One region of the Actinoplanes sp. NPDC051388 genome, then DNA from elsewhere that is predicted to be linked to it. Evidence: riboswitches for the same ligand, from Rfam matches in the RefSeq annotation. Region 1 holds a riboswitch; the other holds the start of a gene.
What was found. Region 1 has a riboswitch for thiamine pyrophosphate ahead of ACZ6TI_RS31285 (ECF transporter S component). Riboswitches for the same ligand answer to the same signal wherever they lie in the genome.
Positions count from the first base shown of each region.

Region 2: it holds a riboswitch for thiamine pyrophosphate, as region 1 does, so the genes downstream of both, ACZ6TI_RS10085 (thiamine phosphate synthase) here and ACZ6TI_RS31285 (ECF transporter S component) in region 1, are expected to answer to the same signal.

Region 1 covers NZ_JBVJIP010000014.1:108,033-116,696, forward strand. Annotated here, with positions in the region: gene ACZ6TI_RS31250 (TetR/AcrR family transcriptional regulator) at 1-71, opposite strand, end outside; gene ACZ6TI_RS31255 (nuclear transport factor 2 family protein) at 91-480, shown strand; gene ACZ6TI_RS31260 (hypothetical protein) at 461-1,189, opposite strand; gene ACZ6TI_RS31265 (hypothetical protein) at 1,216-1,602, opposite strand; gene ACZ6TI_RS31270 (histidinol-phosphatase) at 1,599-3,266, opposite strand; gene ACZ6TI_RS31275 (energy-coupling factor transporter transmembrane component T family protein) at 3,357-4,145, opposite strand; gene ACZ6TI_RS31280 (ABC transporter ATP-binding protein) at 4,142-5,512, opposite strand; gene ACZ6TI_RS31285 (ECF transporter S component) at 5,585-6,163, opposite strand; TPP riboswitch at 6,198-6,302, opposite strand; gene ACZ6TI_RS31290 (alpha/beta fold hydrolase) at 6,345-7,160, shown strand; gene ACZ6TI_RS31295 (DUF6328 family protein) at 7,187-7,699, shown strand; gene ACZ6TI_RS31300 (hypothetical protein) at 7,659-8,273, opposite strand; gene ACZ6TI_RS31305 (Fur family transcriptional regulator) at 8,276-8,664, opposite strand, start outside.
Region 2 covers NZ_JBVJIP010000003.1:339,881-348,544, reverse strand. Annotated here, with positions in the region: gene thiC (phosphomethylpyrimidine synthase ThiC) at 1-1,040, opposite strand, end outside; gene thiD (bifunctional hydroxymethylpyrimidine kinase/phosphomethylpyrimidine kinase) at 1,183-1,947, opposite strand; gene ACZ6TI_RS10105 (thiamine phosphate synthase) at 1,944-2,558, opposite strand; gene ACZ6TI_RS10100 (thiazole synthase) at 2,552-3,298, opposite strand; gene thiS (sulfur carrier protein ThiS) at 3,300-3,500, opposite strand; gene thiO (glycine oxidase ThiO) at 3,497-4,477, opposite strand; gene ACZ6TI_RS10085 (thiamine phosphate synthase) at 4,474-5,016, opposite strand; TPP riboswitch at 5,127-5,239, opposite strand; gene ACZ6TI_RS10080 (ABC-F family ATP-binding cassette domain-containing protein) at 5,332-6,978, opposite strand; gene ACZ6TI_RS10075 (class I SAM-dependent methyltransferase) at 7,012-7,614, opposite strand; gene ACZ6TI_RS10070 (hypothetical protein) at 7,713-8,582, shown strand; gene truA (tRNA pseudouridine(38-40) synthase TruA) at 8,554-8,664, opposite strand, start outside.

The DNA of each region.
Region 1 (8,664 bases):
ACCGCGCGGGCGGCGGCCAGGAGGCGCTCGGCGTTGCGCGAGGCGTCGGCGCGCTTGCTATCCGGGGACATCCCCACTTACGGTACCGGAATGGCTTTGAGCACCGAGGACCGGACCGCCATCACCGATGTGATCAATCTGCACGGGCATCTGACCGACCGCGGTGACTTCGCCGGGCTGGCCGCGCTCTTCACCGAGGACGTGACCTATGACGTGACCGCGCTCGGTGGTGGCGTGCTGGCCGGCCTGGCCGCCATCCGCGAGGCGGCCCTCGCCCTGGGCGATCGCAACCCGGTCGCCCACCACGTGACCAACATCGTGCTGACGCCCGCTGGTGAGACGACGGTGCACGCGCTCTCCAAAGGCTTCGGCGTGAACGCCGACGGGACGGTCGGCAGCGTCACCTATGCCGACACGGTCGAGCGCCGGCCCGAAGGCTGGCGAATCACGCGCCGCACGGTCACCCCGCGAAAGGGCTGACGATCGTGCGGTGGGCCCAGTCGACCAGGATCAGGTCGTGCTCGGCCAGCAGCGGCCGCAGCGAGTCGGCGACCGGCGCGGCGTGCGGGTGGAAACCGATCGTGGTCGCCCCGGCCGGCCCGGCCACGCCGTAACACCACGCGGCGCCCAGGTTGTGCGCGAACGATCCGGCCACCGGCGCCCCGCCCAGCCGCACCTCGCCGGCGTCGCGCCCGGGCCACGGCACCGGCGTGGTCAACGAGTCGATCGCACGCAGGTGGATCTGGCGGAAGCCGGCCACCCGGCCGTCCGCGTCGCGCTCGGCGTGCTCCTCGAAGACGGCGCGGACCTGCGCGAACTCCGCCTCCACCTGATCGGTCAGCGACCGGGAGACGAGCTCTACCTGCCGCCAGTCGTCCTCGTGCAGGTCGAGCGACGGTCCGGCGGACCGGCCCGGACCGGTCGGCGGCAGCCGGTCGGTGATGGTCGGCAGCGAGTAGAGGATGTCGCCGGGCGGCATCAGGTCGAGCTTGCGCAGGGTCAGCACGAGTTTCCCGGCCTCGACGAACTCCGCGGCACTCGCCGGCTCGGCCCGCTCGACCTGCCACGACTCACCGCCGATCTGCAGGGTGGTCGCCGTGGCGAAGCTCTCCGGCAACTGGCCGGCCGGCATCTCGCTGCGGGCGAAGGTCTCGCCGGTGCCGGCGTCGACGAAGAACACGGAGACCATGAGGTCACCGTATCGAAAAGGGGTGTTCAATGTGCGGCGCAGCAGGGGGTCGGGTTGCGGGTCTCGAACGGGACCAGCACGTCGCCGCACGCGGGCATCGTGATCAACACCAGCTCGTCGTCCCTCCACACCGGACGGACGAAGTCCTGAGTGTCCAGGATTGCCCCGGCCGGAGCGACCGTGCCGCCCAGCACCTCGACCCGGGTGATCGCCGAACGGGCGAGCACCTCGGCGACCGGCAGAGTGCCGGCCAGCTCGTTGACGCCGGGAAACCGGACCGCCCGCGCGCCCGGCGTCGCCTGCAGAACGACGGCGACCTCGCCAAGAGAGAACACGGTCCCAGCCAAAGCCGGCACCGGATCCAGCGAGTGGATCCAGTGCTCGGCGGCGGCCACGTCGGCGAAGAACGTCACCGGGGCAGGACCCAGATCGGGTTGGTGTAGAACCACAGGTCGTTCCACGGGTCGGCGTTGCCGATGGCGTCCAGCGCCGGGCCGGCCGGGTCGATCGCGGCGCCCATCAGCCCGGGCTGCGTACGCCGCCCGTCAGTCCCGCGAACCCGCAGGTAGAACGGCTTGTCCAGCCGCGGGAAGGCATACCGCAACGAGACCCGGCCGGTCCCCGGCGCGATCTCGAAGGACTTGACCACCCGGGTGTCCGGCGCGGTGAACGCATCGCGCGAGGCGACCGGACCGGTGACCGTCCCGACGATCAGGTCGACCCGGGAGAGCACCGGCACGAACTGCCGCCAGTTCGGCACGTCCTGCAGGTCGATGTCGAGCAGCAGCTCGGTGGTGGCGCCGCGGTTGACGCGCAACACGCCACCGATCGGCACCCCGGAACCGCCGCCGGACCGTACCCGCATGTCCAGGTTCTTGATCAACCGGCCGTGGTCCACCCACACCCGGCCGTCGCGCAGCCCGTCCATCACCCCCTGGTACGACCGGTTCCGCGCCCCCACGTTGGTGCGCCCGTAGAGGCCGGGCCAGAAGTCGCCGGCGCCGGTGTTGACCGTGCCGGTGTAGACCGGGTCGTTGTACCTGCCGTTGAGCTCGAAGTCACTGCCCGGCCCGCGGTCCGACTGGTCGAGGTAGTTGACATGACTGTCCGAGTTGACCGTCACCCACCAGGCGCGTCCCTCGGCGAGCAGGCTGTCCCACAGCCCGCCGACCGTCGCGGTCATCCAGTCGAAGCCGCCCCAGGTGCGGTAGCTCTCCGGCGGATAGCCGGGGAACGACGCCGCCGACGGGTTGTTGTCGTAGTAGCCGCGAGCGCCGCCGCGCCCGTTCGGCGCCGGGATGCCGGCCGCCTGGTGTCCGGGCGCGCCCTCCATGCCGATCGCCACGGTCGGGTCGGCGTCGCGCCAGTTGCGGATCTCGTGCGGCGAGTCGATGCCGCGCCGGGCCGGGTGGTTCGCCAGGAAGAGCGCGCCGGCCACCTTGCGGGCACGCACCTGCTCACCGAGGAACTGGATGCCGGCGATCGCGGCCGCCTCGTTCTGCTCGGTGGTGTTCGTCGGCGGCAGCTGCGAGCCGTCGAAGGTCTGCTCGAACTGCTTGAGCACGGACACCTCGTTGCGGCCGGGATGCACGAACACGGTGGCGTGCTCGGCGGCCGGGATGTTCCACTCCAGACCCTGAAAGGTCAGCAGGTCGGGCAGCTCGGAGCGGGTCACCAGGATGTCCGGATTGACCTTCTCCACGCCGATCTTGGCGTGCGCGTTGCTGCCGTGGTCGGTGATCACCAGCCAGTCCAGGCCGTAGGCGCGACCGTGCCGGGCCTGGTCGAGCACCCGGTACTGCGCGTCCGAGCTGTATTGCGTGTGGATGTGGTGATCGCCCGCCAACCAGGTCAGCCCGCCGTCTGATTTCGCGGACGAGGCGGAGGCCATGCTGGGCGTGCCGAGCACGGACGCGGCCGCTCCCGCGCCCAGAAGGCCGGCGCCACGCAGGAAGCCGCGCCGGGAGACGTCAGCGGGCGACAGCTCGCTGTCGGGGACGCTCAGATCCAATGCCGCGGGTACGTCCGCAGCGCCGTGCTCGAGGTCGTCATGGTGGTGATGATGGCCGTGGCTCATGAAGGTCAATCTCGGTGTGCCGCCCCAACGGCAGATGTCGACGAGTTGGCCGCCGGGCAAACTCGCCGGCAAAGCTGCCCCGAGCGAAGATCAACCGATGATCGGGTTGAACAGTCCGGTCACGACACTCACCGCGACCGCACCGCCGCCGAGCACCGCCGCGCCCACGAGCAGCAGCCAGTCGCCGAGCCCGAAGACCTGCCGCCGGGCGAACGTGCGCGGCGTGCCCGCGTCGAACCCGCGCGCGTCCATCGCCGTGGCCAGCCGTCCGCCGCGCCGCAACGCCCCCACCAGCAGCGCGAACGCGGTCGAGACGAAGAGCCGCAACCGGTTGACCTCGAGCCCGCGCGCCCGGCGGGCCAGCGTGATCGTCTGCCACTCCTGGCCGAGCAGCGGGATCAGCCGGAACGCGGCCAGGGCGCCGATCGCGAACCGGGCCGGCGCCTTCGCGTTCTGCACCAGCGCGTCGGCCAGGTCGGTGGGATCCGTGGTGGCGAACACGATGATCCCGGGCAGCGCCACCGCGAAGATCCGCAGCACCAGGGCGAGCGCGCCGGACAGCACGCCGGTGGTGAGGTCGAACGGCCCGAGCGCGAACAGCAGCGTGCCGCCGCGCTCGGCGGCGAACAGCACCATCGTGATCAGCACCCCGGCCGCGGCCGGCAGCAGCGGCCACGCGCGCCGGGCGAGCAGGCGGTAGCGCACCCCGAACAGCGGCAGCAGCGCCAGTTCCACGGCCAGCCCGAGGGCCGGGGTGAGCGGGTCGAGGGTGGCGATCAGCGGCAGCGCGAAGAGCAGGGCGGCGCCCAGCTTGGCCACCGGGTTGCGGCGGGCCAGGGGAGCGGTGGCGGCGCCGACCGGCCCGGCCAGCAGGGTCACGATCGGTCCAGCCGGTGGGTGCGATCCGCCACGCAGGCCACGAACGCGTCGTCATGAGTGACCGCGACGATGCCGTGGCCCTCGTCCCGCAACCCGGCGAGCAGGTCGGCCAGTTCGATCCAGGTGCGCCGGTCCTGCCCGAACGTCGGCTCGTCCAGCACCAGCAGCCGCGGGGCCCCGGCCAGCGCGGTCGCCACGCTCAGCCGCCGCGCCTCGCCCCCGGACAGCGTGTAGGGGTTTGCCAGCGCCAGGTGCGTGAGGCGCAGCCGGTCGAGGAGGTCGTCCACCCGGGACTGTGGCGGGGCGGTGAGCGTCAGCTCGTCGAGCACCCGCGAGGTGACGAACTGGTGTTCCGGATCCTGGAAGACCGAACCGATCCGGCCGGCCAGCTCGCGGGCCCGCCACTTCCAGGGTGCGCCGCCCGGCGCCGCCTCCACGGTCCCGTGGCTGGGCTTCAGCAGACCACCGAGGACGAGCGCGAGGGTCGACTTGCCGGCGCCGTTCGGGCCGGTGACCGCGAGGACCTCGCCCTCGTGCGCCTCCACCGTCGCCGCTCGCAGCCGTTGGTCGACGGTCACCTGCTGTGCGCGTACCAGGGAAAAGCCTGGCGGGGAGACGGCCCGGCGCGGGGTGATCGGGTGACCAGGCACCCAGACCCCCTCCGCCGCCAGGCGATCGCCTTCGGTCCGGAAGACCTGGGCGGGTGGGCCGTCGGCCCGCACCCCACCGCCGGGCTCGAGCACCACCACGCGGTCGACCAGCGGCAACGCCTCATCGATGCGGTGCTCGACCAGGATCATCGTGCTGTCCGGGTCGACCGCGCGGGTCAGCGAGGCGCGGATCAGCGCGGCGCCGTCCGGGTCGAGGTTGGCCGTCGGCTCGTCCAGCAGCAGCAGGCCGGGGCGCAGGGCGAGGACCCCGGCGAGCGCGAGCCGCTGCGCCTCGCCGCCGGAGAGCGCGCTCGTCGCTCGGGTGATCGGGTAGGGGAAACCGGTGCGGGCGAGCGCGTCGGCTACCCGTGGCCAGATGTCCTCGGCGGGCACCCCGCGATTTTCCAGACCGAACGCCACGTCGTCGCCGGAACGCGCCATCACCAGCTGGGTCTGCGGGTCCTGAAAGACGATGCCGACCCGCTCGCGGGCCTTGCGCGGGTCCAGCCCGTCGATCTCCACCGTGCCGGCCGCCTCGCCGGAGTCGTCCGGCAGCAGCCCGGCGAGCGCGGCCAGCAGCGTGCTCTTGCCGGCCCCGGACGGACCGAGCAGGAGCACCCGCTCGCCGTGCGCGATGTGCAGATCCACATCGCGCACGGCCCAGGCCTTGCGACCGGCGTGCCGCCAGCCGAAACCCCGCAGAACAACCTCAGACACGGTTTGCTTTCTGTTTTCCGCCGCGGGTCAGCTCAGACACGGTTTGCTTTCTGTTTTCCGCCGCGGGTCAGCTCAGACAAGTGCGCGCTCGTTGCCCGCGCCGAAGCGGTCGAGCACCCCGGTCGGGGCCAGCGCGCGCACCAGCGCCCAGCTGCCGGCGCCCGCGACCACCGTGCTGCTGACCATGGTGAGCAGGGCGTAGGGCACCCGGTAGTCCCACAGGGCGTAGGAGCCGTTCCAGACGATGAAGTCGAAGATCGCCGCGCTCAGCCCGGTCAGCAGCCCGGCCAGCAGTGCCGCGGGCAGCCGCCACGAGCGATAGAACAGGATGGCGAAGGCGAGCTCCGCGCCCAGACCCTGGACCAGGCCCTGCGGGATCACCATCGCGCCCCACTGCGCGCCGAGCAGGGCCGAGATGGTCGCCGCGACCGCCTCGGTGAAGAGCGCCGCGCCGGGTTTGCGGATGATCAGCCCGGCCAGCACGGCCGGGATCAGCCAGACGCCGTAGAGCAGGGTCTGGGCGGGCGGGAAGAACGCGAAGGCGCCCTCGGAGGCGCCCCAGACGACGTTCCAAGCCCAGAAGATGATGCCGAACGCGACCGCGATGATCGAGGCGATCACGATGTCGATGGTGCGCCAACGGTATTGCACGATGTACCTCCCAGGGGTACCGGGAGGAGGCGGACAGTGAGACTGACCGAACTCCCTGCGCTGGCATTACCCAGATCAGGTTCGAGGGTCTGCGGCCGAAACCGCACTCTCAGCGCTGTGCGCTCCCCTGTCGGATTGCTTAGTGTTTCGATGACGCTAACACCGCGAAGGGGAGGCATCAATGCAGGTTGCGGCTCGAGGGCTGACCTTCGATGTGACATTCGGCGGCCCGCCGGAGGGCACCCCGGTGCTGCTCCTGCACGGGTTCCCGCAGGATCACCGCGAGTTCGACCTGATCGCCCCGAAACTGCACGCGGCCGGCCTGCGGACCATCGCCTATGACCAGCGCGGATATTCGGCCGGTGCCCGGCCCCCGGACGTCTCCTCCTACCGCCTCTCCGAATCCGCGGACGATGCGATCGCGATCCTCGACGAGCTGGGCATCGAGTCGGCGCACGTGATCGGGCACGACTGGGGTGCGCAGGTCGCCTGGATCCTCGCGGCGGACCACGCCGACCGGGTGAAGACGATGACCGCCGTCTCGGTGCCGCACCCTCGCGCGCTCGGGCTGGCGCTGCGCGTCCGGCCGTCGCAGCGGGCCCGGTTCGCCTACATGGGGGTGTTCCGGTCGCCGGTCGCCGAGCGGCTGCTGCTGGCCGGCAACGGCGCGGTGCTCCGCTCGATGATGCGCCCGATCGGCAGCCGCGCCGCGATGTACGCCGACGCGATGCGCGAGCCCGGCCGGCTCACCGGCGCGCTCAACTGGTACCGCGCCCTGACCCGCGGCCAGCTCGCCGGCATGGGCACGATCCAGGTGCCCACCACCTATGTCTGGAGCGACAAGGACCCGGTGGTCGGCCTGACCGCCGCGTTGCGCACCGCCGACTGGGTGGACGCGAATTATCAGCTGGTCGCGTTGAAAGGCGTCGGCCATTGGGTACCTGAGGAAGCCCCCGGCGCGCTCGTCGATGCCGCGCTCGCCCGAATCGGAGGCTGACCCCCTTGCCGGCTGAAAAGAAGAACATGCCCAACGAGACCGAGAAGGCCCGCTGGGACCGGAACTTCGCCGACCTGCTGCAGGAGTTGCGGGTCGCTCAGACCGGCGTGCAGATCCTCTTCGCGTTCCTGCTGACGCTGCCGTTCAGCAACGGATTCCCGAAGACCACGGCGTTCCAGAAGGACGTCTACGTGGTCGCGCTGATCGCCGCCGCGTTCGCCACCGCGCTGATCATCTCGCCGGTCGCCTTCCACCGGGCGCTGTTCCGCCAGGGCCGCAAGCCCGAGCTGGTGCGGTACTCGCACCGGGTGGCGTCGTGGGGTCTCGCGTTCATGCTGATCTCGATGGTCAGCAGCGTCCTGCTGATCACCGACTACCTGCTGAACTTCTGGGTGGCGCTGACCCTGTCGATCGTCACCGCGGCGTGGTTCGTGACCTTCTGGGCCGGCCTGCCCTTCCTGCGCCGCAACTGGGGCGAGGACGAGGACAACGACGGCATCATCGACGACGCCCCGAAGGACGCAAGCCCAAGTCCTTGAGCTCCAGCGCGGCCAGGGCGTCCACTGCCGACGCGTCGCCGTTGCGCCACGACTGCGCGATGTCCGGGCCGAGCCGGGTCAGCCGGTTCAGCGGTTGCGAGGCGAGCGCACGCAGGGCCAGCAGGTCACGTCCGGCCGCCTGGTCCCGCACCGCGTTCGCCACACCGGCCCGCCGCATCCACTTCAACCGGGCCGGCAACCAGAGAAACAGGACCAATCCCAGGGGCGCGGCCACCAGCAGCAACGACAGCACCAGCGCCAGATCGCCGACGATCGCCTGCTGCTCGCGCCCGGCGTCGGCCAGTGATCGGGCCGCCTCGGCCGCCTTGGTGAACGGCGCGGTCAGCTCGTCGCCGACGATCGGCACCCGGCCCACCTTGCCGCCGGCGTCGGCCAGGTTGTCGGCGATGCCGCTGCCCGCGCCCTCGAGTTTCTGCCCCGGCACCGCGAGCTTGAGCACCAGGTCGTGCACCCAGACGCCGGCTCGGATCCAGGCATAGACCCAGATCACCACGAGCAGGTCTGTGAGCAGCTGACGGATCGCGACGGGCAGCCGATCGGCATAGAACTTCACCGCTAATGCTTAGCGCACTCCGGGCAGGTTCCAAAGATCTCCAACGTGTGCGAAACGTCGGCGAAGCCGTGCTTGGCGGCGACCCGGTCGGCCCAGCTCTCCACGGCCGGCCCCTCGACCTCGACGGTGCGGCCGCAGTCACGGCAGACCAGGTGGTGATGGTGGCCCTGACTGCAGCGGCGGTAGAGGTGCTCGCCGCCGGGCGGGCGCATCACGTCGATCTCGCCGGCGTCGGCGAGCCCCTGCAGGGTGCGATAGACAGTGGTCAGCCCGACCCGCTCGCCGCGATCGCGCAGCATCGCGTGCAGGTCCTGTGCGCTGTGGAAGCCCTCGACCTCGGCCAGCACGGCGCTGACCGCGCTGCGCTGCTTGGTGTTGCGCACCACCTCGT
Region 2 (8,664 bases), on a different contig from region 1:
GGCCCGAGCGTGTAGAACGGCGCGCCGTCGCACAGCTCCTGCTGCAGGTCCACGTTCTCCTTGATCTTGTGCATCGGCACGTGGCCCGGCCCTTCCACCATCACCTGCACGTCGTGCTCCCAGGCGACCTTGGTGAGCTCGCCCAGCGTCCGCAGCTCGGCGAACTGCGCCTCGTCGTTGGCGTCCGCGATCGAGCCCGGCCGCAGCCCGTCGCCCAGCGAGAAGGTGATGTCATAGCTCGCGAAGATCTCGCAGAGCTCGGCGGAGTGCGTGTAGAGGAAGTTCTCCCGATGGTGCGCGAGGCACCAGGCCGCCATGATCGACCCGCCGCGCGAGACGATCCCGGTCACCCGCCGCACCGACAGCGGCACGTGCGCCAGCCGCACCCCGGAGTGCACGGTCATGTAGTCGACGCCCTGTTCGGCCTGCTCGATCACGGTGTCCCGGAACATCTCCCAGGTCAGCTTCACCGGATCGCCGCCGGCCTTCTCCAGCGCCTGATAGATCGGCACGGTCCCGATCGGCACCGGGGAGTTGCGCAGGATCGCCTCCCGGGTTTCGTGGATCCGCTTGCCGGTGGACAGGTCCATCACGGTGTCCGCGCCCCACCGCGTCGCCCAGGTGAGCTTGTCCACCTCCTCGGCCACCGACGAGCTGACCGCCGACGTGCCGATGTTCGCGTTGACCTTGACCAGAAACCGCGACCCGATGATCATCGGCTCGCTCTCCGGGTGGTTGACGTTGGCCGGCAGCACGGCCCGCCCGGCCGCGATCTCGTCCCGCACCACCTCGGCGTCCATACCCTCGCGAATCGCCACGAACCGCATCTCCGGCGTCACGATCCCGGCCCGCGCGCAGCCAAGCTGCGTCATAGTCCGCCCGGCAATCCAGTCGGCCCGCAACGCCGGCAGTCCCACCTCCGGATCACTACCCGGCCCCGAAGTGTCATAGAGCCGCACCGGCGCATTGCCCCCACTCAGCTCAACCTCCGCGAACGGCACCCGCAACTCGTCGACATACACCTTGCGTCGCATTCCCAACCTCCCGATATCGGTACAAATAGGACGCCAAACAGCAAGCCAAATCCGTCGGCCTCACCCCCACCCGGCCAATCCAGCCACGATGCCGGCCGGACGCGCCGCCGAGCCCGCCCCGATCGATCAGCGAGCCGGCCGGGCCGGCTCAGTTCCAGCCGAAGTGATCCAACGGCCCCGGCCCCTTGCCGATCTCCCACTTCCGCCCGCCACGCAGCGCGCCCGCCACATAGCGCTTCGCATTCCGCACGGCCAGCGGCACCGGATCGCCGAGCGCCAGCCGCACCGCGATCGCCGACGAGAACGTGCACCCCGACCCGTGGTTGTTGACCGAAGCGACCCGCGTCCCCTGCAGCACCTCGGTCGCCCCGTCGTGATGCAGCACATCCACCGCCGACTCACTGCCCGTCACCACGACGCTGCCCGCGCCCATCGCGGCCAGCTCCGCCGCCGCCAAAGACATTTCCTCGCCGGTCGCAACCCGCCGCCCGACGAGGGCGCCGGCTTCGTGCCGATTAGGCGTCAACACCGACCGGTACGCCAGTAAAGGCCGAACAGAAGCAACAGCGGACAACCGGCTGCCAGAGGTGGCGACCAGCACCGGATCAACGACCAGGCACGGCAGCCGCTCGATCCGGGCGGCAACCACCTCGGCCACCTCCCGATCGCCGATCATCCCCACCTTGACCGCCACCACCGGCAGGTCTTCCAGCACCGCGTCAAGCTGCGCCGCCACCACATCAGCAGGCACCGCGTGCACAACCCGAACCCCGACCGTGTTCTGCGCGGTAACCGCCGTGATGACCGACGCGCCATAAGCCCCCAGCGCCGCAAACGTCTTGAGATCAGCCTGTATCCCGGCCCCACCCCCAGAGTCCGACCCGGCAATGGTCAACACCACCGGCGGCGTCACAGAGCACCGGCCAGTTCCGCGGCAACCCGCCCAGGCGAATCCGACCGCATCACCGCACCCATGACAGCCACACCAGCCGCCCCGGCCCCAACGCACTCCCGAACCCGCTCCGCCGAATCAACCCCACCCAGCGCCAACCACCAGACGCCTTGCTCTGCACACCCCTGCGCAACACCCCCGGGCGGCGCGAGCCCGCCCGCATCAGCCGCCATCCGAGCCGCACCCGCCGGCGTCAACGCCGGCCCATACCCCGGCTTGGACGATGTCAGATAGACCGGCGACAACGTCACATAGTCCGCAGTGGACAGTTCATCTCCCGAGTGACACGATCGCCCGACCAACCGCATCCGCTCCCCCGGCCACGGATCCCAAGACGCCAGGTGCACCGCGTCGCCCCCCAGCGGATCCGGCCCGGCGACGATCAACCGCCCCGGCGGCACCACCGCACGCAACGACTCGGCCAGGGCGTGCCGCGAGGCGTACCCGAGATCGCGCTCTCGAAGGACGACCCAAGCGGCGCCGCCGCGGACCGCCTCCCGGACCACCGGGACCAGCGGCCCGGAAGCGGACCGCCGGTCGGTGAGCACGACGAGCCCGCCGGGCCTCACCACGACGCCTTGCCTTCGTCGGAGGTCGAGGCCAGCGCGTGAAACCGCCGCGGAATCCGCCCGGCCGACGCGGCCAGCCACCCGGCCTGCACCGCGTGCCGCATCGCCGCCGCCATCCGCGCCGGATCTTCGGCCCGGGTGATCGCCGACGCGATCAACACCGCGTCGCAGCCGAGTTCCATCGCGAGGGCCGCGTCCGAAGCCGTGCCGATCCCCGCGTCCAGCACCACCGGCACCGACACGCTCTGCCGGATCAGCCGGATGTGATGCGGGTTCCCGATGCCCAGGCCGGAGCCGATCGGCGACCCGGCCGGCATCACCGCCGCGCAGCCCACCGATTCCAGCCGCCCGGCCAGCACCGGGTCATCGCTCGTGTAGGGCAGCACCCGGAACCCTTCGCCGACCAGCGTCTCGGCGGCGCGCAACAGTTCCAGGCCGTCCGGCAGCAGCGTCCGTTCGTCCCCGATCACCTCGAGCTTGATCAGATCGGTCTCGAACGCGTCCCGGGCCAGCCGCGCCGTCTTGATCGCGTCGGCCGCGGTGAAGCATCCGGCGGTGTTCGGCAGCAGCCGCATCTTCCGGCGGTCGAGCAGCGGCAGCAGCCCCGGCCCGGCCGCGTCGATCCGCCGCAGCGCGACCGTCACCAGTTCGGTGCCGGACGCCTCGATCGCGGCCTCCAGCTCGGCCAGACTCCGCGCTCCCCCGGTGCCCAGAATCAGCCGTGACGACCCGAACAGATCCACGTCAGCCTCCCTGCGCCGCGGTGAGCACCTCGACCTGATCGCCGTCCGCCAGCGCCGTCGCGGCCCACGCCGAACGTGGCACCACCTCGCCGTTCACCGCGACCGCAACCCCTCGCCGGGCAGCCGCGAGGCGGTCGACCAGCTCAGCGACGCTGTCGTCCGCGCCGAGCCGGGTGGGCGAGCCGTTGACGATGACGTTCACGCGAACCTCCCGGGCGCGAACGGCGCCAGCATCGGATCGGCCACCCCGGTCAGCACCAGCCCGGCGATCAGGTCGGCGGTGATCGGCGCGAGCAGCACGCCGTTGCGGTGATGACCGGCGGCGACCACGGTGCGCTCGTCGAGCCGCCCGAGCAGCGGCGCGTTGTCCGGTGTGGCCGGCCGATGCCCGACCAGGGTCTCGGTGAGCTCGCATTCGGCCAGCTCGGGCACCAGATCGACGGCGGCGCGCAGCAGATCGAGCACCGACCCCACAGTCAAGATCTGATCGGTACGCTCCACCTGACTAGCCCCGACCACGATCTCGCCGTCCGCCCGTGGCACCAGATAGACGTGCCGCCCGTCGGCATATCCGCTGATCACGTGCCGCAGCAGCCCGGGCTCACCCCGCAACCGCAGCACCTCGCCCTTGACCGGCCGCACGGGCAACCCGGTCAGCGCCGCCGTCCCGCATCCCGCGGCGACGATCACCTGATCGGCGTCGAGCGACCCCAGATCTTCGACGGCCTTGGGCGTGACCGCCACCCGTTCGCGAAGCGCCTCGACCACCCGGCGCGGATCCACTTGCCGATCGCCGGGTTGCCGGCAGCCGGCCCGGATCCGGGGCGACAGCGCCGGTTCCAGCTCTCGCAGTGATGTCGGTGTGAGCCGCTGCCGCGACCAGGCGCGCTCCGATTCGGCCAGGTCGTCGGCGGTCAGCGCGACGGTGAGCGTGCCCTCGTCGGGCAGCGGCACTCCGAGTTCCGCCGCGAACGCCGGCCACCGCCGCGCCGACTCGGTCATCAGCCGCCCGAGCGCGGGGGTCTCCCAGGTCGATTCGTTGCCCGGCGCGAGCATCCCTGCGGCGACATACCAGGCGCCGAGCCCGGCGTCGTAGACCTGAACGTCGACGTCCTCGGCGGCGAGGCGCCACGCGATCGAGAGGCCGATGATGCCGCCGCCGACCACCGCGCATCTCATGACAGCGCCTTCAAGAAGTCCGTGGTCGCGCCGATCGGGTCGCGGGCGATGGCGCCGACCGCGGCCACCCCGTGTGCGCCGGCGGCCAGCAGTTCGGGCACCCGTGCGGGCGTCACGCCGGCGATCGCGATCACCGGCACCTGCGCCGCCGCCGCGACCGCCGCGACCCCGGCCGGGCCGATCGGTTCGGGCAGACCGTCCTTCGTGGACGTCGCGTAGGCCGGCCCGACTCCGAAATACGTCGCCTCCGGAATCACCGCGGGGGCGCGGCAGGTCACGCCGAGCACCAGGTCCGGCCCGAGCACCCGGCGCGCGGCCGCGGGCGGCAGGTCGTCGGCGCCGACGTGCGCGCCGTCCGCGCCCGCCGCCACGGCGACGTCGAGACGATCGTTGACCAGGCACATCACGCCCAGCGGGCGGCACAGTGCGAGCACCGCGCGGGTGAGCTCGAAGGCCGCCCGGTCGGTCACGTCATCCTCGACGCGCACCTGAACGGCGAGATCCGCCGAGACCGAAAGCACCGCCCGCACGGTCACCAGGCTGTCGGTAACCACATGCAACCGCGGAAAGTCTCTAACGCCCTTGACTTCACCAGCCCAACCAAATTCGGCCGCAACAGAATGGGAAGGCACGCTCACCGCGCGAATGCGTGGGGACATAAACATCCTCCCTGCGCCGGCATTATCCGGATCAGGTTCGACGGTCGGGGGCTGCGTCAGCCCCCCTCTCAGCCCGGTGCACCGGACTCCCGTGGGGTTGGTTCCACTCCGGACATTAGCCGCCCGGCGTCATGAGCGCCAGGGTCCGTCTTGCGAGCAACCGAGGGTGCGAGCGCGCCTCGCACACGGCTGGGCCTAACGCACGTCCCAGACCGGCTCCGGGGTCTCGACCACCTCGCCGTCCGCCTGGAACAGCACGAACCGATCGAATCCCCTGGTGAACCACCGGTCGTGGGTGACCGCGACGACCGTGCCCTCGAATGCCGCCAGCCCCTCCTCCAACGCCTCCGCCGACGCCATGTCGAGGTTGTCGGTCGGCTCGTCGAGCAGCAGCGCCGTGGCGCCGGACAGCTCGAGCAGCAACACCAGGAACCGAGCCTGCTGCCCGCCGGAGAGCGTGCCGAACAGCTGGTCTCCCTGGCCGGCCAGCTCATAGCGGTTGAGCGCCTTCATCGCTCCGGCCCGGTCCATGCCGCTGCGGTGGTCGTCGCCGCGCCAGAGAATCTCGACCAGCGTGCGGTCGAGCAGTTCGGGCCGGTCGTGCGTCTGCGAGAAGTGCCCCGGCCGCACGCGTGCGCCGAGCTTGGCGGTGCCGTGATGCGCCACGTGCGCGAGCGGCGCGCCGTCGACCGGCTTGTTCTCCGCGTCCGGCGACGAGCCACCGGCGGCGAGCAGCCGCAGGAAGTGCGACTTGCCAGTGCCGTTGGCGCCCAGCACGGCGACCCGGTCGCCGTACCAGATCTCCAGGTCGAACGGGAACGTCAGGTTTTCCATCTCCAGCCCGGTGCAGACCACCGCGCGCTTGCCGGTGCGACCGCCGCGCAGATTCATCCGCAGCGACTGCTCCTTGGGCGGCAGCGGCGGCGGTCCGGCCTCCTCGAACTTGCGGAGCCGGGTCTGCGCGGCCTGGTAACGCGAGGCCATGCCATCGTTGTAGGTCGCCTTCTGCTTGAGCGTCAGCACCAGCTCCTTGAGCTTCTCGTGCTCCTCCTCCCAGCGCCGATGCGACTCGAGCAGCCGGTCGTGCCGGTTGGCGCGGGCCTCGTGCCAGGACGCGAAACTGCCGGGATGCGTCCACGCGCTGCCGCCCTCGACCGCGACCACCCGGTCGGCGGTCTGGGCCAGCAGCTCACGATCGTGCGAGACATAGAGCACTGATTTCGACGACTCCCGCAGGCGACCCTCCAGCCAGCGTTTGCCGGGCACGTCGAGGAAGTTGTCCGGCTCGTCCAGCAGCAGCACCTCGTCGCGGCCGCGCAGCAGCAGGTCGAGGGCGAACCGTTTCTGCTGGCCGCCGGAGAGCGTGCGCACCGGCCGGCCGCGCACCTCGTCCCACGGCTTGCCGAGGATCGCCACCGCGACCGTGTCGAAGAGCACCTCGACGTCATAGCCACCGACCTCGCCCCAGTGCGACAACGCGTTCGCATAGGCCAGCTGGGATCGCTCCGATTCGCCCAGCCCGGCGGCCGCCTTGGCCAGCCGCTCCCCCGCTTCCCGCAGGGCCGGCTCGACAAGCGAGAGAGCAAGATCTTCCAGGGTGCGGTCGTCGCCGATCATGCCGATGAACTGGCGCATCACCCCGAGCCCGCCGGAGCGCGCGACCGTGCCGGACTGCACGGGCAGGTCACCGGCCACGGTGCGCAGCAGGGTCGTCTTGCCGGCGCCGTTCGGACCGACGAGCGCGACCTTCTTGCCCTCGCCCACCCGGAACGACACGTCGGAGAACAGCTCGCGCCCGTCCGGCAGCACGAAGCCCACCCCGGCGACATCCACGTAACCCATGACCGGCATCCTTCCTGGCCGGGGCCGGTCGCGTCAGCCGGTTTTCCGGGTCACCTTGAGCACGCGGAAGCCCTTCTGGCTGGCCTTACGCTCCACCGCCCAACCGCGCTCGACCAGCCAGGTGTGCAGCGAATCACCACCCAGATGCCGGTTGATCACCAGCCAGGCCTCGCCGGCCGGGGCCAGCCGCGGCAGCCACCGGTCCAGCAGCGCGTGCAGCTCGGCCTTCCCGACGTGGGTCGGCGGGTTGCTCCAGATCTGCTGGAACGTGACGTCGTCTCCGATCTCCGCGGAGACGTGGATGCGCAGGCCCAGGCGCTCGGCGTTGGCCGTGGTCAGGTCGCGGGCGCGGGAGTTGACGTCCACTGCGTACACGTCCGCGCCGGGCGCCTCGGTGGCCAGCACGCAGGCGATCGGGCCGTAGCCGCAGCCCAGGTCGAGCAGCGCGCCGGTGCTGTCGGCGGCGGGCGGCGGAGCTTTGCGCAGCAGCACGGCGGTGCCGGGGTCGAGCCGCGTCGCGGAGAAGACCCCGGCGGCCGAGGCCAGCCGGTAGTCCCGCCCCCGCAGGGCGAACTCGACCTCGACCGGCCGGGCAGGCGCCGACGGTTCGGCGCTGAAGTAATGGTCCGCGGTCACCTGAGAAAGTGTGCCGCCTCGCAACGAGACCGGGCCACCCGGGGGTGCCGCACAGCCTGTGCGTTCATTGATCACCGTGCGCTCCTAGCCTTTCCTGCATGCTGCACGGAACCGCGCCCCGCGCCGCCCATCGCGCGGCACCGGGCGGCCTCGCTCCGCTGTTCCGCCAGACCATCTCGCCGTCCTCCGCCGGCCAGCATCGCCAGCCGGCCACCCGGCCCCGGCGGCGCCCGGCGCCCCGCCTTCGTCCGGTCGCGATCAAGGAACCGGCGCGGACCATGCACCTGGTGATGACCGGGATCGGCGCCATGATCATGCTGGGCATCTGCGGGTTGAGCAGCTTCTTCGTGATCGTCGACGAGCGGCGCGGGATCGGCGCCGAGGACAACGGCACGGCGGTGATCGCCGAGGCGCCCTATCAGATCAGTTCTCGCCGGCAGGACCCGAAGCCGCTCAGCCTGACCGAGGTGTTCTCCGGCACGCAGATCCGGCTGAAGAAGGGCGACGCGCCCTATCAGGTGACGATGACGCACATCGACACCGACTGCGACGCGGCCACCACCGGCGCCATGGGCCCGCTGCTCGCCACCGGCGGTTGCTCCCAGGTGGTCCGGGCCGCGCTGATCGCGCCGTACGGCGGCTACCAGGTCACCGCCGGGGTGTTCAACCTGACCGACGCGGCCGTGGCGGCCCGGATCGCCCAGCGGGTGCGGCCGATGGTGGAGGCGGGCGACGGCAACTTCGCGGCGATGGCGGCCGGAGCAGCGCCCGGGATGGATCCGCTGGACCGGCCGGACTCGCAGGTGGGCTGGCAGGACCGCGGCCACTTCCTGGTCTACTGCGTGATCTCCCGGCCGGACGGCTCGGCGATCCCGGCCGGCGACGCGTACGCCCGCCGGGTCACGGCTGACCTGCTGGACACCTATCTGGGCGACGAGGTCATCGGGGCGCGGGAGCTGAATCTGTGACCGTGTCCGAGAGGGTGCGCAGGCGGCGGGTGGCGTCGGCCCGGACCGCGTAGTCGGTCTCGGCGGGATAGCCCACCTCCAC